3 regions of the Erwinia papayae genome follow, and region 1 is predicted to be linked to each of the others. Evidence: predicted binding sites of a transcription regulator. Region 1 holds the regulator's gene; each other region holds the start of a gene.

Region 1 (6,136 bases):
TCGGGATCGGGATGCCTGTTTCCAGGCTTTTCTCAATAATAATTACGTCGGACTGGTGCTGTTTGTTGGCATTGCACTGAGTACAGGGCCTGTTGCAGGCTGGCTGTGAGTAGCCACGGTTAAGGGAGGGTTAACGTCGGATGAAAAAGAATTGTCCGTCGATGGTGCCGTCCCTGGCGTGCGAGCCTCAGCTTGATGTACTGGCCGGGCTGAGGCACTGCGCGCTCAGCCTGCGCTCAACGCCTATTCGTGTGCCACCGCACTCTCAATGGTCATTCTGACTTCCTGAGTAATCAAATCTGCCAGCATCTGGTAAACCTTTTGCGTCTGTTCAACCAACGCATCACCGGTATCACTGATATAACCCTCATCACGCAGCGTCAGTACCAGCGTGGAAAACACCGCTTTGTCGAAGAATTCAGGCGCATTAATCCCGTGCAGCACCGATAAACGCTGAGCCATAGTGCGGCTCTCTTTTTCCAGCGTGCCACGATTAATGGATGGATTAGCGCTGAGGATTGAAAAGGTAATAGCGTAGCGTTGCAGCGTCTCCCGCACTCCGGCGGCGAGGAGTTGCAACGTATGGAAACGCAAGGTGCTCAGACGCAGGGTATGTTCATCGGCATTCAGCAGATTCTGTCGGGCCATCTCACTGACCAGCGCATCCAGTAAGGATGGCAGCGCTTCTTTTTCCCAACGCAGGAACAGCTCAGTTTTCAGCATCGGATAAATGACGCTGACCTGACGGAGCAGTTCGGCACGGGTTATCTCGCGATGTTGCATCAGGATCACGGCGATGACCGAAGGCATCACCAGCATATGGTGAATATTGTTACGGTAGTAGGTCATCAGTACCGCCTGCTCGCGTGGCAATACAATGATTTCACCAATGTTATCCTGCTCAATTTCGAACTTATTCATCCCCAGAGCATGATCCAGCAGCTTCTCTGGCGTCATCTCTGGCACCGTTGCATCTGGCGAATAAGGCACATTGCGCATCAGCTGGGTATAGCAGCTTAATTGATCGATCATCTGCTCGCGGGTCAGTGAGCGCTGACGTGAAGAGAGCAGTGCCGTTACACACAGGTTCATGGCGTTGGCTGCCCCGGCATTGTTGATCCGCACCATCACCCGCTGAGCGATATCGTTTACCGCTGGCGTCAGCCACGCCGGACGTTGTGACTCCAGCGGGTCAATGGCCTCACGCCATTCCGGAACATGCTTGTTCAGATAACTTACCAGCGGCAGAGGTTCACCGAAGTTGACATAGCCCTGGCCGAGATTGCGCAACTTACGCAAGCCGTGCACCATCTGCACAAAGCCTTCTTTCTCCTTGGTCGCACCACGCAGCTCTTTGGCGTAGGTTCCCACCTCCATCACATGCTCATAACCAATATAAATCGGCACCAGGGTAATAGGACGATTACCCCCACGAAGCATGGCCTGGATAGTCATCGACAGCGTGCCGGTTTTTGGATCCAACAGGCGGCCAGTGCGGGAGCGCCCGCCTTCAACGAAGTATTCAACGGAATAGCCACGGGTAAACAGTTCGCCGAGATATTCGCGAAATACGGTGGAATAGAGCTTATTACCCTTGAAGGTGCGGCGAATAAAGAAAGCACCAAGGCGGCGGAAAATGGGCCCGGCGGGCCAGAAGTTAAGGTTGATCCCGGCGGCAATGTGCGGCGGCACCAGTCCCTGATGATAGAGCACGTAGGAGAGCAGCAGATAATCCATGTGGCTGCGGTGGCAGGGGACGTAGACGATTTCATGTCCGTCCTGCGCCAGCTGAAGCACGCGTTCACCGCCGTTGACGTTAATGCCCTGATAGAGCTTGCTCCACAGCCAGCCCATCACACGGTCGGTCAGGCGGATAGCTTCATAAGAAAAATCGGCCGCGATCTCTTCCATCAGTTCGACGGCATTTTGCTGTGCTTTCTCGCGGGAGATTTTTTTACTGCGCGCTTCATCTTCTATTGCTTTAGCAATCGCTTTGGACTGCAACAGCTTGTTGAATAAATCCTGACGTACGGGCAGACGAGGCCCGATGGCGGCCAGTCGCTGGCGGGCGAAGTGCATACTCGCGACTCTTGCCAGCTTCTGGGCAATAGTTTTGTCGGTGCCGTGCTCCGTGGCCATCCGGCGCAAAGAGACAATGGGAGAAAAACGCACAAAGCTGTCCCGGCCCAGCCAGAGTACGGCAAAAAATTTCTGAATGCCGTTCAGCACCCGCAAATGGGGCTGTTCTTCACCCTGGACTTCACGGCCCGGCGCCCGGCCAAACATCACCGAAACAGGCACCATTTGCACGTCAAGACGCGGGTTACTGCGGTGTAAATCCAGATAATCGTGAAACAGCTTCACCGATTCAAGATTTGGTACAAAGTAGGGGAATACGCGGGGACCATCATGAATAAATACGTGGCGTGGCAGTACCGTACCATCGATTTCCAGAGGTTCCAGCGGGTCGGGGAGTTCCTGCTTGCGGCACTGCTCGCGCAGGGCCAGTAGATCGGCCTTTGAATCGTATGGCAGCACATACATAATAGGACGTGAGGTGTCCAGCCCCAGTTCAGCAATCGGCTCAGCAGGGATTGCTTTACTCTTTACCAGAAATTTAACCGGTAAATTCAGTATGTTATAATAAAACTTACGCCAACCTGACATAGACAATATGAAGCCTCTTGTTAGCAAAACGCCGCAAGCATACCAGAAAGCGCCATTGAGATCTTTGGTGTTACAAAATGTGCTATCTCCAGTTAATGACGTCATTATCACATAAAGGTTTTACCCCTATGGCAAACCGTGTCAGCGGATTGACCCGCATCATAAAAGCAGCAGGCTACTCATGGAAAGGTCTTCGCGCCGCATGGCAGAACGAGGCTGCTTTTCGTCAGGAGGCCGTAGTGGCTGTCGTGGCGGTTATCGTTGCCTGCTGGCTGAACGTCGACGCCGTCACGCGTGTTTTACTGATAGGCTCTGTCGTGCTGGTGATGATCGTTGAGATGATCAACAGCGCGATTGAAGCCGTGGTGGATCGGACGGGCAGCAACTTCCATCTGCTATCTGGCCGGGCCAAGGATATGGGCTCCGCCGCAGTGTTGCTGGCTATCATGCTGGCGATTTTCGTCTGGGTCACCTTGTTAGTCAGCTATTTTCGTTAGCGCTCGCATAATCTGACAAATGACTGTTTTTTGCCTGAATTTTGGTTTCCAACGCGCAAATACCTGTATATAATCACAGTCGACTGTATAAACAACCAGGGGGCGGGATGAAAGCATTAACGGCAAGGCAGCAACAGGTTTATGACCTGATACGTGATCACATTAACCAGACCGGCATGCCACCCACGCGGGCAGAAATTGCCACCCGGCTTGGTTTCCGCTCCCCCAATGCGGCGGAAGAACACCTCAAGGCTCTGGCGCGTAAAGGCGTGATTGAAATTGTCTCCGGAGCCTCACGGGGAATCCGTTTGATGATGGAAGAAGAAGAAGGTCTGCCACTGATAGGCCGTGTGGCCGCCGGTGAGCCGCTGTTAGCCGAACAGCATATTGAAGGGCACTATCAGGTTGATCCTGGCCTGTTTAAACCGGGGGCGGATTTTCTCCTGCGTGTCAGCGGTATGTCGATGAAAGATATCGGTATTATGGATGGCGATCTGCTGGCGGTACATAAAACGCAGGATGTGCGTAACGGCCAGGTTGTGGTGGCACGGATTGACGATGAAGTTACCGTCAAGCGTCTGAAAAAACAGGGCAACGTGGTCCATCTTTTGCCGGAAAATAACGAATTCCAACCGATTGTTGTCGATCTTAATAAGCAAAGCCTGTCCATCGAAGGTCTGGCAGTGGGCGTCATCCGTAACGGCAACTGGTTGTAATGCCTCGCGCAACAATAATCATGCAGCTTGACTGGTCACCGTTCCGTCTGGAGTGAGGGCTGAATGGTGAATCCGTTACGCAGTGGGCGATGATGCGATTATTCAGCTCCTCTGATAAGCACCTCTGGCGGCTGGCATTGCCGATGATCCTTTCCAATGTCAGCGTGCCGCTGCTGGGTCTGGTTGATACCGCTGTGACAGGCCACCTTGATAATTCCAGCTATCTTGGCGGTGTGGCCGTCGGCACCACCATTACCAGCTTTCTGTTTATGTTGTTTCTTTTTCTGCGGATGAGTACCACCGGACTGACAGCTCAGGCGTTTGGCGCGAGAGATAAAACTGTGCTGGCTCGTGCGCTGATTCAGCCGCTACTTATCGCGCTGATGGCCGGAACCATCCTGATCCTGTTCAAATCACCGCTTAATCATCTTGCCCTGACGGTTATCGGTGGCGACCCTGCGGTATTGCATCAGGCCGTGCAGTTCCTGAATATTCGCTGGCTGAGCGCCCCTGCCACCCTCGCCAACCTGGTGCTGTTGGGCTGGCTGCTGGGCGTACAGTATGCCCGTGCTCCGGTTATCCTGCTGGTGGTGGGAAACCTGGTCAATATCGTACTGGATGTGTGGCTGGTTATCGGCCTGAAGTGGGGGGTGCAGGGGGCTGCTATGGCAACCGTGATTGCTGAATACTGCTCACTGATAATCGGGTTATACATGGCAGGGCGGGTGATCCGGTTACGTGGCATCACACTGGCTATGTTACTGACAGCATGGCAGGGCGATCTGTCACGGCTACTGCGGCTGAATCGTGACATTATGCTGCGCTCGCTGATGCTTCAACTGTGTTTTCTGTCAATGACCATTCTTGGGGCACGCCTCGGTAGTGAGGTGGTGGCGGTCAACGCCGTACTGCTGATGTTCCTGACCTTTACCGCCTATGCACTGGACGGATTTGCTTACGCCGTCGAGGCCTGTTCGGGTGAGGCATATGGTGCCCGCGACGGCAAGGATCTGCTGCGTGTATGGCATGCAGCCTGCCGTCAGGCAGGACTGGTGGCGCTATTTTTTTCGCTGATATATGCCATTGCCGGCCCGCATATTGTGGCTTTACTGACTTCAATTGCTGAATTGCGGCAGCAGGCAGATGCTTACCTGTTCTGGCAAATATTAATGCCTGTTTGCGGTGTCTGGTGCTATCTGCTTGATGGCATGTTTATTGGGGCAACACGAGCCAGAGAGATGCGTAACGGTATGGTGGTGGCAGCGGCTGGCTTCGGTCTGACGCTGTTTAGTGTACCGCTGCTGGGAAATCATGGTCTGTGGCTGGCGGTAACGGTTTTCCTGCTTTTACGTGGTCTGACGTTATGGCTAATCTGGCGACGACACTGGCAGAACAGCAGCTGGTTTGCCTGATGACATATCTTGTTACCCTATGCGGCACTGATGCAAGTCTTTTATTTTCATGATTTTTTCCCCAATTTATTTTTCAGGTTATTCCTCCGGAAGTTTTGCGCAGGAAGTTTGCCAGATTCCAGCTAGAATTAACCATAAGTTCAGCATTTTTGTAGCGTTTCATTTTGTTGTTAAGCGTTTTGCTGGGACGATATCACTAAATCCGTTAAGATCTGATTGAAGGAATAATGCCATGAATAAAGATGAAGCCAGCGGTAACTGGAAACAGATTAAAGGTAAAGTGAAAGAGAAATGGGGCAAGCTGACTGACGACGATATGACGGTTGTGGAAGGTAAACGCGATCAGCTTGTGGGAAAAATTCAGGAACGCTATGGCTATGCGAAAGACCAGGCAGAGAAAGAGGTTAGCGACTGGGAAAGCCATAATAACCACCGCTTCTGAAATAGTCTGACTCTCTCATCAACGGCACAGGGAAGGTGCCGCCCTCATCGTTCCGCTCCGTCCCCACCCACTCCAGCTGGTTATTATTACCAGTATGAAAGCTACTGACGTCCACGCTTGCGGCTGGTTACCGTATGATCATGCTGACACACATCCTGATGGGTGCAGGCTTCCACCTCCACGCATTCCCGACACAACCCATGCGCCTCGATAACACTGTTGGTCAGAATAAATCCTGAAGGCAGGGCCAGCGACTTGAGGATTTTTTCGACACCATCGGCATGTTGCTCCGCCACGGCACCACAGCGATCGCAAATCAACATGGCAGAGGTGTGGGATGGCTGCTCAAAATGATGGCAAACCACATAGCTGTTAGTGGATTCAACCCGATGCACAAATCCC
Region 2 (6,136 bases), 2.0 Mb from region 1:
TCTGACCTGTTAGCTACAGGTTTAGATGAGATGTATTCTGTTAGCAATATGTTCACATGATATTTACAACATCGATCACAATCTGCTGACCATGCGAGCTGACGCCTGCCAGCGCCGGGAAAGGCGCTTTGCGCCTGGTCTGCAACCGGGTAAACTGACGCCTGGCTCACCTAAAAGGATTCCCCTATGTATCAGGACATCATTCGCGCCGAACTTAACGAGGCGGCTGACACACTGAATAAATTCCTCAGTAATGACGCGAATATCCACGCGATTCAGCGTGCTGCCGTATTGCTGGCTGATTCATTCAAAGCCGGAGGAAAAGTGCTCTCCTGTGGCAATGGGGGATCACATTGTGATGCCATGCATTTTGCTGAGGAACTGACCGGGCGCTATCGCGATAACCGTCCGGGCTATCCCGGCATTGCTATTTCTGATGTCAGTCACCTCTCCTGCGTCAGCAACGACTTTGGCTATGACTATGTCTTCTCACGTTATCTGGAAGCGGTGGGAAAGTCGGGCGATGTTTTGTTAGGTATTTCCACCTCCGGCAACTCCGCGAACGTGATCAAAGCCATTGAAGCAGCCCGCGCTCAGGGAATGAAGGTGATCACACTCACCGGTAAAGACGGCGGCAAAATGGACGGCATGGCCGATGTGGAAATTCGAGTGCCGCATTTCGGTTATGCTGACCGTATTCAGGAAATTCACATCAAGGTTATTCATATCCTGATCCTGCTGATTGAAAAAGAGATGGCGGCCTGATTTGTCTTACCCTTTGACGAGGTCATTGTATGTGTGAACTGCTCGGGATGAGCGCGAATGTCCCAACCGACATCTGTTTCAGCTTTACCGGGCTGGTTCAGCGGGGTGGGGGAACCGGTCCGCATAAAGACGGTTGGGGGATTACTTTTTACGAAGGAAAAGGCTGTCGCACATTCAAAGATCCTCAGCCCAGTTTTAATTCGCCCATTGCCCGACTGGTGCAGGAGTATCCGATTAAATCCTGCTCGGTCGTGGCGCATATACGCCAGGCAAACCGGGGCGAAGTGTCGCTGGAAAACACCCATCCTTTTACCCGCGAGCTGTGGGGACGTCACTGGACCTATGCCCATAACGGCCAGCTGACCGGCTACCGTTCGCTGGATACCGGTCCGTTTCGTCCGGTTGGCGAAACGGACAGCGAAAAGGCCTTTTGCTGGCTGTTGCATCAGCTGACGTCTCGCTACCCACGCACGCCGGGCAACTGGCCTGCTGTCTTTCGCTATATTGCGCAACTGGCGACGGAACTGCGAAAAAAGGGCGTGTTCAATATGCTGCTGTCAGATGGTCGTTATCTGATGGCGTTCTGTTCCACCAACCTGTTCTGGATAACCCGACGGGCACCGTTTGGTAAAGCAACGCTGCTGGATCAGGATGTGGAGATTGATTTTCAGAAACAGACCACACCAGACGATGTGGTCACAGTGATAGCCACCCAGCCGCTGACCGGCAATGAAACCTGGCACAAAATTGAGCCAGGTGACTGGGCGTTATTTTGTCTCGGAGAGCGCCAGCGCTGAGCCGTTACCGCTGTTCATTTTGCTGTTAAGCAGCGCGCTGTTCAGCACATAGCGGCCCGCGTTAACGCTGACGGCAGGTGGCTGGTGATTCTGCACGAATTCGGCATAGCCCGGTTGCAGCTGTTGCCAGAAGCTGTAGTACACCGAATAACGATGGCGTTGCAGATTACTGTCAGTCATACGGAACGGATAGATGCTTACCTCCACCCGAGGCTGGCCGTTACGCAGCGCCGCTTCCACATAATGATAAATATCGTCAATATTGCTGTCGGTCATGGCGTAACAGCCAATCGACACGCAGCTGCCGTGGATCATCAGGTATTTCCCTTCATATCCCTGCTGACGGTCATATTCGTTGGGGAAGCCGACGTTGATGGCGCGATAGAAGCGACTGTCGGGTTTCAGTTGCGAAAGGCCCACGCTGTAAAACCCTTCCGGGCTTTTAAAATCACCCTGACGGCGTTTTGGCCCCAGTCCACCTGAAAAATTACAGATACGGTAACTGTCGAGCAGGCGATATTCGCTGCCAATTTTGCCGTAGAGCTCAAGCAGGCGCTCTTCCTTAAATATCTGAATGTAAACAGGAGTGCCGAGAAGTTGCTTCTTTAACTCTTTGCTTACCGGTGCCAGCGGAGTGACCTGTGCGACGGGGGCACTGGCAAATACAACGGTTGGCAGAAAAAACATCGCAAACAGCAGTGCGATTTTGCCCATTCTGGTTCCCTTGATCGTAGGGGGTGGATACGACGTCCGCAGACGTTACAGCGTACAGTTTCGGAATATTCCGTTAGCGCAGCGCCACATTAGCACTGTCTGTTTTTTTAGCAAGAGAGCAGAGCGGAAAAAAAGAAAGAAAACTCGGCTCAGCCCTCAGCCGCTGCGCTTTGCCGGGCAAAGCGATGGTTGCTATAACGCATTTTAACTGTATACTTATACAGTTATTGCGGAGGGTATATGCGTAAGATTATTCACGTTGATATGGACTGCTTTTTTGCCGCAGTGGAAATGCGTGACGACCCCAGTCTGCGCGATATTCCCATTGCTATCGGCGGCAGTCATCTGAAACGCGGGGTGATCAGCACCGCTAATTATCCGGCACGCAAGTTTGGCGTACACAGCGCGATGTCCACTGCGATGGCGTTGAAACTCTGTCCGCATCTGAAAGTGATAGCCGGGCGCTTCGATGCCTATAAAGAAGCCAGCAGCCATATCCGTGAAATTTTTTCCCGCTACACCGCGCTGATCGAGCCGCTCTCGATGGATGAAGCCTATCTGGATGTCACTGACAGCCCTCACTGCCACGGTTCGGCCACCCTTATTGCGCAGGAAATTCGGCAGACGATTTCTCGTGAACTCAATCTGACGGCCTCGGCCGGTATCGCGCCGGTAAAATTTCTCGCCAAAATCGCCTCAGATCTTAACAAGCCCAACGGGCAGTTTGTGATCACTCCCGCAGAGATGCCAGGGATGCTACTCACGCTGCCGCTGGCAAAAATTCCCGGCGTGGGCAAAGTGACGGCAAAAAAGCTGGAAGAGCTGGGGCTGCTGACCTGTGGCGATGTGCAGAACGGCGATCTCGCGCTGTTGTTAAAGCGATTTGGCAAGTTTGGCCGCATATTGTGGGAGCGATGTCACGGCATTGATCAACGTGAAGTGGTGACTGACCGGTTGCGTAAGTCGCTGGGCGTGGAGCGTACGCTCTCAGAAGATATTCATCAGTGGGAGCAGTGCCTGACAATCATTGATTTCCTCTATGAGGAGCTGGAGCGTCGTCTGACGAAAATCAGGCCTGACCGGCTGATAGCACGCCAGGGGGTAAAGCTGAAGTTTGATGATTTTCAGCAAACCACTCAGGAGCATCTGTGGCCGGTGCTGAACAAAGAGGATTTTATCGCGGTGGCGAAGCAAAGCTGGGATGAACGTCGGGCGGGCCGGGGAGTCAGGCTGGTCGGGCTGCATGTGATGCTGGTGGACCCACAGCTGGAACGTCAGCTGTTACTGGGATTGTAGAAGGGCCGCCATACTGACGGCCCCGAATGCTTAAACGCAGGGTGAGGTTATTTCGCGGGAATGGCTTTCAGCAGGGCGGTCAGCAATTGCCAGTACAGCCCCACGCTACCGATATGAACCTGCTCATCCGGCGAGTGCGGACCGGTGATGGTCGGGCCAATCGACACCATATCCATCTCCGGATAGGGTTTTTTAAACAACCCACACTCCAAGCCTGCATGAATGACCTGAATATTGGGCGCTTTGTTGAACAGCTTTTTGTAGGTTTCTGCCACCACGGCCATCACCGGAGAGTTCGCATCGGGCTGCCAGCCAGGGTAGCTGCCTTTCGCCACGGTTTGTGCGCCAGCCAGGTCGCCCAGCGCGGTGAGCATCTCCACCACGTAATCCTTACCGCTGTCGATCAGTGAGCGAACCAGACAGTTGATTTTTGCCTCGTTTTCACTCATCGCCACCACGCCGACGTTCAGTGAGGTCTCCACCACGCCTTTCATAACGTCAGAGTTACGGATAACACCGTCAGGCGTGCTGTTCAGGAGTGCGATAAAGGTATCGCGGCGGCTGCTGGTCAGCGCCTGTTGTGCTGCGGCGACGTTCTCCACCACCACGCTGATGTTCTTCTCTTTTAACCCCAGCTCGTTTTGCAGGGTGGTGAGGTAGCTGAGCGCGAGGCTTTTCAGGTCATCAACCCGGGTTGCCGCCACGGCCAGAGTGGCAAAGGCCTCGCGAGGAATCGCGTTGCGCAATGTGCCGCCGGTGAAGTCGATCAGGCGCAGGTCAAGCTCTCTGGCATGAGCATACAGGAAACGGGATAGCAATTTGTTGGCATTGCCCAGGCCGACATGAATATCCGCACCGGAATGTCCACCTTTCAGACCTTTCAGGACAAGCTTAAGAGGGACAAAGTCTGACGGTAGGGCTTCCCGATGGAGCGGCAACCTGCTGGTGAAATCGATGCCGCCTGCGCAGCCCATGTAAATTTCCCCCTCTTCTTCAGAATCGGTATTAATCAGGATCTCTGCCTGCAACCAGTTGGGTTGCAGACCAAAAGCGCCCACCATACCGGTTTCTTCCGTCATGGTCAGCAGCACTTCCAGCGGACCGTGCTCTACTGATTTGTCACTGAGTACGGCAAGCGCAGAAGCCAGGCCAATACCGTTGTCTGCGCCCAGTGTGGTCCCCCGCGCTTTCACCCATTCACCGTCAATCCACGGGCGGATGGGATCTTTGGTAAAGTCATGCACGGTGTCGCTGTTATTTTGCGGCACCATGTCGAGGTGCGCCTGGAGGACGACCGGCTTAAGATTTTCCAGCCCGGGCGTCGCCGGTTTGCGGATCAGAATATTGCCCACCGCATCGCGGTCGGTGGCAAAGCCCTGCTGTGCAGCCCAAGACAAAATGTACTGTGCCAGCTGTTCTTCATGGTATGAGGGGTGCGGGATGGAGCAGATTTTAGCGAAAAGATCCCACAGCGGCTGGGGTGACAGTTGAGACAATTCAGACACGACAAATCTCCTGTGTCGGCACCATCAGGATAAGGCAACGGTGCAGGGTGAATATGGGCCAGTAAGCGGGTTTCCGTCAGCAGATCTGACCGGTTGCGAAGGAGAATATCATCGTTTCCACCGTGATGCTTATCTGATGAAGGGGAAAAGCCAGCCCGGTGCTGGTTTTTAGTGGCACGGATCTTTATAATCCTGCGCAACCCCTCTCCTGGTACATTTTTAAGCCAGTCAGCCTGGCCGGGACTTCTTTTATATGAGTGAAAAATACGTCGTCACCTGGGATATGCTGCAAATTCATGCCCGCAAACTGGCTCAGCGCCTGCTTCCTGTCGAACAGTGGAAAGGTATCATCGCGGTCAGCCGTGGTGGACTGGTTCCTGCTTCCTTACTGGCGCGTGAGCTGTGCATCCCTTATGTCGATACCGTGTGCATATCCAGCTACGATCACGATAATCAGCGCGAAATGAAAGTGCTGAAACGTGCTGAAGGTGACGGCGAAGGCTTTATCGTCATTGACGACCTGGTGGATACCGGCGGCACCGCGCAGGCTATCCGTGACATGTATCCTAAGGCGCGTTTTGTCACCATTTTCGCCAAACCGGCTGGTCGCCCGCTGGTTGATGATTATGTGGTTGATATTCCGCAGAATACCTGGATTGAACAGCCCTGGGATATGGGCGTGGTTTACATTCCGCCGATTGTGAAAGGCTGATTGACCTGTATCATTGCAACGCCCGGTTCAGCCGGGCGTTGTGCTTTTTACGGTTCGCAGCCCACCGGCAGCCAGGCTAGACTACCCGGCACTCACTGCGCCGGAGAATTGCCCCCATGACCAACAAAAACCTGAGCGAAGAGTTATTCAAACCGCGATTCAGGCATCCTGAAACCTCATCCCTGGTTCGTCGTCTCAATCGCCATCAATCGGAGCTTTGTTCTGCGCTGGAAGGTGAAAGTCACACCGGCTGGTATCGGACAATCAACCGCCTGCTGTGGGCCTGGCGCGGAGTAGCACCGCTGGAAACGGAGGAGGTGCTGTCCCGCATCGCCGTCAGCCAGGCA
Region 3 (6,136 bases), on a different contig from region 1:
CTGCAGGCGGGACAGGTCGTTCTGTGCCATCAACGCGTCGCTGCCCGTAAGCCAGAGGTATTACAGCTTACCGGGCAGGTCAGCGTGTACGCCCTTTTCGCGCCCCTCACGGAGCAGCCACCGGATGTCCGGCGCCAGCTCTTTACTAAAGCGCCGCTGTTTTTCAGCGACAGCGAGCCACCGCGTCAGAAACAGCGTCTCCTGAGCAGGCGTGCTCACCTGGCGGTCCTGCCGCACCAAGCCAGGTGCCCCACCGGGTTATTATCCTGACTCATTCTCTTCCTTACCCTGCTTTACTGCGGGCCGCACTGACCACGCACCGACAGGTAGCGCCCGTCTATGCTGCCGCGAAAAAATGCATCGGGGTCAGCGGCGGCGCAGAACCCCTGATACACCCGTGCGGGTACGGCCAGCCAGCGGCGGCAGCTGCCGTTGCGGTATTCCAGTTCCAGCACGCCGGACGTCGGATCAAATCCGGCGCTGCTGAACAACGTGGTATTCATGTCGTGTCGCTTCATGGGACCGTCCCTTATGCCGGTAATGCCGGAGGTCTACTGTAGCAGAAACGTCCGGCACTGAAAAAACGGGGGATCACGCCGGGGGCTGCGTAGCCAGCCCCCCCCACCTGAGGGTGCTTTAGTCCGGGAAGGAGATGCCGGAACCGGGGACCATGAGTCAGGCAGGACCGGTTACAGAGGCCAGGACAGAGTCTGCTGATAGCCGGAAAATACATGCCCGTTAATTACGGACTGATGAATGCAGCCAGGTGTACATAGCTGCCGCTGGCTGCAGAACACAAAATAATGGTGGGGCACTGCGGCAGGCGGTCAGTGTGTCCTGCACCCGTCCCTGGTAGGATAAGAGCTTCAGCCAGCGCTCTGCCAGCAACAGGACACGCTCATCAGGTGGGATCAGCATTGCGTTCACCTCTGCCAGCAGTTGTGCTGTTCAAAGTTACTCAGCGAATGTTGCATTCCACATAACTTACTACAACGAATAATTACTGGAAAAAGCATGTATGCGCCGCAGGAAATGTTGGGTTTTTATCTGGAACCAAGGCTGGCCCATTTTTATACCCAAAATTTTGCTCTCCGGGCTTCTGGCTATCACACAGCCATCGTTATTCGAAAGAACGATAACGGGCTCATTTTTTAAATCAGGACGGAATATCTTTTCACACGATGCGTAGAAGCTGTTGACGTCAACGAGAGCAAACATCGATCACCCCCGCGTGGCGTGAAGGAACCAGGTCACCACGCCAAAAATCTCCAGCGCGTCGGGTTCCGGATAGAGAGTGGGAAAAGACGGATTCATCGGTAACAGCGCCAGTGCCGGCCTTAAATGCAGCACCTTTACCGTGAACTCTCCGTCAACGGCGGCAATAACGATATCGCCATGGACGGGCTTCTCTGATTTGTCCACGACCAGCAGGTCGCCATCCCGAATGCCTGCATCCAGCATGCTGTTTCCTGAAGCGCGCACAAAATAGGTCGCGCTGCGGTGGCGGATACACAGTTCATTCAGGTCAAGCACTGCCTCAATATAATCCTGCGCCGGACTGGGAAAACCGGCGGCGCAGGGCTCGGCAAACAGGGGGATGCGCAACTGCGGTGCATCCGGAGCGGGAGAAACTGGAACGATTTTCAAAATATCACCTCGATACTGTATTTATATACAGTATATTGTCATCTCAAAAAAATCCAGAAAATTAAAGATACGCAATTTGCGTAAACTAATGATCAATGAAAAATTTTCCTTAAACTTAATATACTCATTTTGAGTATATTAATTGACTCTTTTTAAGAATTTTAGTAGGGTGTATACTCTTATTGAGTAACTACTAAGGTGCAAAATGAAACATATAACCTGTGACGACGGGTCTACCAGCGTTAAACTGGCATGGTATGACGGCGAGGAACTGCGGACGCTGGTCTCACCCAACTCGTTTCGCACGGGCTGGAAAGTTGAAGGGCTGAGTGGCAGCAAAGCCTTCAACTATCAGGTCGGAGGCATCAGGTACACAGCAGATAACGTCAGCAGGGATGCAGTAACTACGACAAACGTGGAATATCAGTACGGGGATTTAAACCTTCTGGCCGTTCATCACGCGTTACTAAACTCGGGCTTAGAACCGCAAAGGGTAAGTCTGACCGTTACGCTTCCTGTCAGCGAGTATTACGACGCAAACTGTCAGAAAAACCAGGAAAACATCAACCGTAAAAAGCAGAACCTGCTGCGACCCATCGCGCTGAACCGGGGAAAAACCTTCGGGATTACCGACGTCAGGGTGATGCCGGAGTCGTTGCCGGCGGTGTTCAGTGAACTCTCAAGGCTACAGGTCGGCCCGCTGGAAACCTCGCTGGTTATTGACCTCGGTGGCACCACCCTGGACGCTGGCGTGCTGGTCGGCCAGTTTGAAGACGTCAGCGCCATCTACGGCAATCCGGGAATGGGTGTATCGATGGTGACGCGCGCGGCGCAGGCGGCCCTGCGCAATGCCGGCAGCGAAACCAGCCCGTTTGTGGCAGATGCGGTGGTCAGGCAGCGTCACGATGCAGCATTTCTGGACCAGGTTATCAATGAGGCCAGTCAGGTCAGTGCGGTAGTTGATGCCATCGAATCTGAAATCGTGAGCCTCGGTGCACGTGTGGTCACCGACCTGGCGCGCTGGCGTAACGTCAACCGCGTCTTTCTTGTGGGCGGCGGTGCCGCGCTGATTGAACCTGCGGTGCGTAAAGCATGGAATCTGGCGTCAGAACGCATTATTGTCATAGCTGAGCCGCAGCTGGCGCTGGCCCGTGAAATCGCCCTGTTCGAAAAAGAGGAATGATCCGTGACGGAAAGAAGAAAATTCACGCTGTACATGCATCCTGATGAGGAGACGGATGCGCTCGGACTTGAGGTGATTGAGTCCGTTTCTCAGCGCACGCGCGGGGATTTTCTTCGTACGGCAGTGCTGGCCGGTTGTGCCCTGCATCAGATAGACCGGCGCCTGCCGGTGCTGCTGGCCAACCTCTTTGACGGGACGATGACGGCGGGCCAGCTGGTGAGTCTTATACGTCAGACGACCGGCTGGAAGCCCGATGAAGCGGACATCAGGGATGTGGTGACAGCGCTCATGGCGGAGCATCGCGTTGTCACCGTTAATTCCACACCTGCGCCCGCTCAGGAAGAGACTTCGATTGTGCGGAAAAATATGCACAGGATGTTTGGTGGAGAAAATAAGTGAGGCAGCTCCGGAGCTGGTTTTTCTAAAGTCACCGGAGCGGAACATCTGTCGCCATCCTCTCGCAAAAACATTGGTGAATATCTCATGTTGGGGAGTAGCCTGCTCATCGTTCCCCTGCTGTTTACAGACAATCCACCGTTACTCCTGAAGATTCTGCTGCAACTGATGTGGTCAGTTATGCTTGCCTGTGGTGTCATACTGGCACATGGGGAAAAAACCGATGCAAAAGGTAAGGGTGAGTGAATATGAAGATCAGGCGTGACCGGTTTTTTTTGCGGTTGTGGTGATACTACGCTTCCTCGCTGTGACTGTTCGTTCCTCGCGTTGCTGCGGTACGCCTCAGCCGCCACTGCGGCGAGCGTCAGATGTCCGGGGATTTAATTCCTTTATGATAATGGGCCGTTTTAACCCACCAGGTAGGCCGAAATTCTCCCTCAGTCCTTTTCTACTCATCAATAAAATGGAATATTTCCGGAACTGACGGTATTTTCTGGTTACCTAACCCGCATGTTATTGTCAGATATGTCATAGTCTTATTCCCCGATTCGGTATGTGTCTTTCATATCATTATGCTCTCCAGTGATTAACCTTTCTGATGCGGCCGTACGGGATGACATTATCCATGTTCATCAGGAGTCATTAAGGATGCTGTTCAGAGAGGAAGCGGTGGAGCACCGGAAACGGCGATGGACCGGGAAAGCCGTGCTCATTCCCCCCCTTTCCCCCGTCATTGTTATCATATTCACGGGTGTATTCTTTCTGTGTCTGCTCAGCCTGCTGATATCCGGAACCTACACGCGCCGGGTGACCGTCAGGGGAGAGCTGGTATCCGTTCCTCGCGCCGTAACGCTTTTTTCGGAAACGCAGGGGTTTGTGATTACGCAGCGTGTCTGGCCCGGAGAGCGTGTTAAAAAGGGTCAACCCCTGATGGATATCGACGTCAGCAGAACCACATTATCGGGCGGCGTCAGTGAACGTCAGCGGGAAACCATCCGCGGCCAGATAGCTACAGTTGAGAGCATTATTGCCCGCCTCAGGCAGAACCGGCAGGTGACACTGGATACCCTGACGGCACAAAAAGCACGCTATGAAGACGCGCTTAAGCATTCCTCAGATATCGTTCGCCAGTCTCAGCAGGGGCTGGAGATTATGAAGTCGGGTATGGAAAATTACCGTAATTATCATCGGCGTGGTCTGATTATTCAGGATCAGCTGACCAGCCAGACGGCCCTCTATTATCAACAGCAAAATGACCTGCTCGCGCTGGTTACCCAGAATGAGCAAAATGCCCTCCAGGTGATGTCACTGGAGGGGAATATCCAGACTCAGTCCACTGATTTCGATAACCGGATATACCAGCTTGAGATACAGCGCAGCGATCTCAACCGGCAGCTGACGGATGCAGAGGCGGCAGGCACACTGGTGGTGACCGCGCCAACAGATGGGCAGATTGACTCTGTTAATACCGCCAGCGGTCAGGTTACCCGTGCCGGTGATGCGTTGATGCAAATCATCCCCGGGAACGTATCCCGCTATCAGCTGGTACTGTGGGTTCCGGATAACGCGGTACCGTTTCTGCGTCCGGGAGAGCGGGTCAATATCCGGTATGATGCATTCCCGTCAGAAAAATTTGGCCTTTATCCCGGTCATATTGTTGCCGTGGCTGGGGTGCCCGCGACGTTTCAGGAGATGGCCACCTATCCTTCCGCCCCCGGTGTCGATCCTCAGCACCCACAGACATGGTATCGCGTCAGCGTCGAGCCAGAATCCAGCCGTTTTGCCTGGCAGGGACGTCAGTTGCCCGCTGAAAACGGGATGAAAGCATCCGCCACGCTGTTCCTTGAAAACCGCCGACTGTATCAGTGGGTGCTGTCACCTTTTTACGATCTGATTGAAAGCGCGGGGGGGCCTGCCAGTGGAAAGTAAAGACGCGATGTCATGGATGAGCGAGAGGCTTGATCTGCGTTTTCGCAGACGTTTCCCTCTTATCCTACAGACCGAGTCAGCTGAATGTGGGCTGGCCTGCCTGGCGATGGTTGCAGGGTGGTTTGGTCGGGATACAGACCTGCTAACGCTGCGTCATGCTCACGGTATTTCCTCTCGCGGCGCCACGCTGGCCGAGCTGATGGAGATTGCCACCCGGAACGGAATGGCCACCCGTCCGTTGTCTCTGGATCTGGACGACCTGCCGGAAATCCGGCTGCCCTGCATTCTGCACTGGGATTTCAGCCATTTTGTGGTACTGGTGAAAGTAAAAAAGGAGGGCTGCGTCATACACGATCCGGCTGTGGGGCGCAGGGTTGTGGGGCATCGGGAGCTTTCAGAGCACTTTACCGGTGTTGCGCTGGAAATCTGGCCGGATGCCGGATTTACACCGGTCCGGCAGAGAACGCGCCTTCATACGGGAAGGCTTGCGAGAAATATTACCGGCCTGCGCGCATCTCTGACGGTGATTTTCTCTCTCTCACTGGTCATTGAGTTTATCGGACTGCTGCTGCCTGTTGGCACACAGATGGTGATGGATCACGCCGTGCCGGCAGATGACCGGGGCCTCCTGATGTTGATTTGTCTTTGCCTGCTGATGCTGACGTTGTTACAGGCCGGACTGAGCGTTTTAAGAAACCGGACGTCGCTGATTATGAACACCCTGACTGACATCCAGTGGAAGGACGGTCTTTTTCGTCACCTTCTGCGGCTGCCGCTCGTCTGGTTTGAGAAACGGCATACCGGTGACATTCAGTCGAGATTCGGTTCACTGGATGCCATCAGGACCACGTTCACGCGCAATATTACCGGGGCACTGACTGACGGCATTATGTCAGCAGGCGCGCTGGTGCTGTTGTGCCTTTATGGCGGATGGCTCGCGGCCGTGGTGGTGGTGGTCACGGCGCTTTACGTGCTGATCCG

Evidence for each region. The regulator LexA, encoded in region 1, represses DNA repair genes until DNA is damaged. The targets are predictions, from matches to a motif close to TNCTGTATGTACATACAGNA.
Region 2: the regulator LexA is predicted to act here: its motif matches at 2,483-2,502, upstream of dinB (DNA polymerase IV).
Region 3: the regulator LexA is predicted to act here: its motif matches at 1,661-1,680, upstream of umuD (translesion error-prone DNA polymerase V autoproteolytic subunit).

The regions. Positions count from the first base shown of each region.
Region 1 covers NZ_JBZCHT010000013.1:21,243-27,378, reverse strand. Annotated here, with positions in the region: gene ubiA (4-hydroxybenzoate octaprenyltransferase) at 1-109, shown strand, start outside; gene plsB (glycerol-3-phosphate 1-O-acyltransferase PlsB) at 244-2,667, opposite strand; gene AC3RPL_RS16275 (diacylglycerol kinase) at 2,796-3,164, shown strand; gene lexA (transcriptional repressor LexA) at 3,272-3,880, shown strand; gene dinF (MATE family efflux transporter DinF) at 3,973-5,292, shown strand; gene AC3RPL_RS16260 (CsbD family protein) at 5,525-5,734, shown strand; gene zur (zinc uptake transcriptional repressor Zur) at 5,836-6,136, opposite strand, start outside.
Region 2 covers NZ_JBZCHT010000013.1:2,069,243-2,075,378, forward strand. Annotated here, with positions in the region: gene lpcA (D-sedoheptulose 7-phosphate isomerase) at 187-765, shown strand; gene AC3RPL_RS25845 (class II glutamine amidotransferase) at 795-1,562, shown strand; gene dpaA (peptidoglycan meso-diaminopimelic acid protein amidase) at 1,533-2,276, opposite strand; gene dinB (DNA polymerase IV) at 2,517-3,572, shown strand; gene pepD (beta-Ala-His dipeptidase) at 3,620-5,077, opposite strand; gene gpt (xanthine phosphoribosyltransferase) at 5,331-5,789, shown strand; gene frsA (esterase FrsA) at 5,906-6,136, shown strand, end outside.
Region 3 covers NZ_JBZCHT010000009.1:1,131,074-1,137,209, reverse strand. Annotated here, with positions in the region: gene AC3RPL_RS10210 (DUF2913 family protein) at 61-219, opposite strand; gene AC3RPL_RS10205 (KTSC domain-containing protein) at 294-518, opposite strand; partial or broken gene AC3RPL_RS10200 (Y-family DNA polymerase) at 991-1,218, opposite strand; gene umuD (translesion error-prone DNA polymerase V autoproteolytic subunit) at 1,222-1,650, opposite strand; gene parM (plasmid segregation protein ParM domain-containing protein) at 1,853-2,830, shown strand; gene AC3RPL_RS10185 (plasmid partitioning/stability family protein) at 2,834-3,229, shown strand; gene AC3RPL_RS10180 (hypothetical protein) at 3,314-3,472, shown strand; gene AC3RPL_RS10175 (HlyD family secretion protein) at 3,875-5,155, shown strand; gene AC3RPL_RS10170 (peptidase domain-containing ABC transporter) at 5,163-6,136, shown strand, end outside.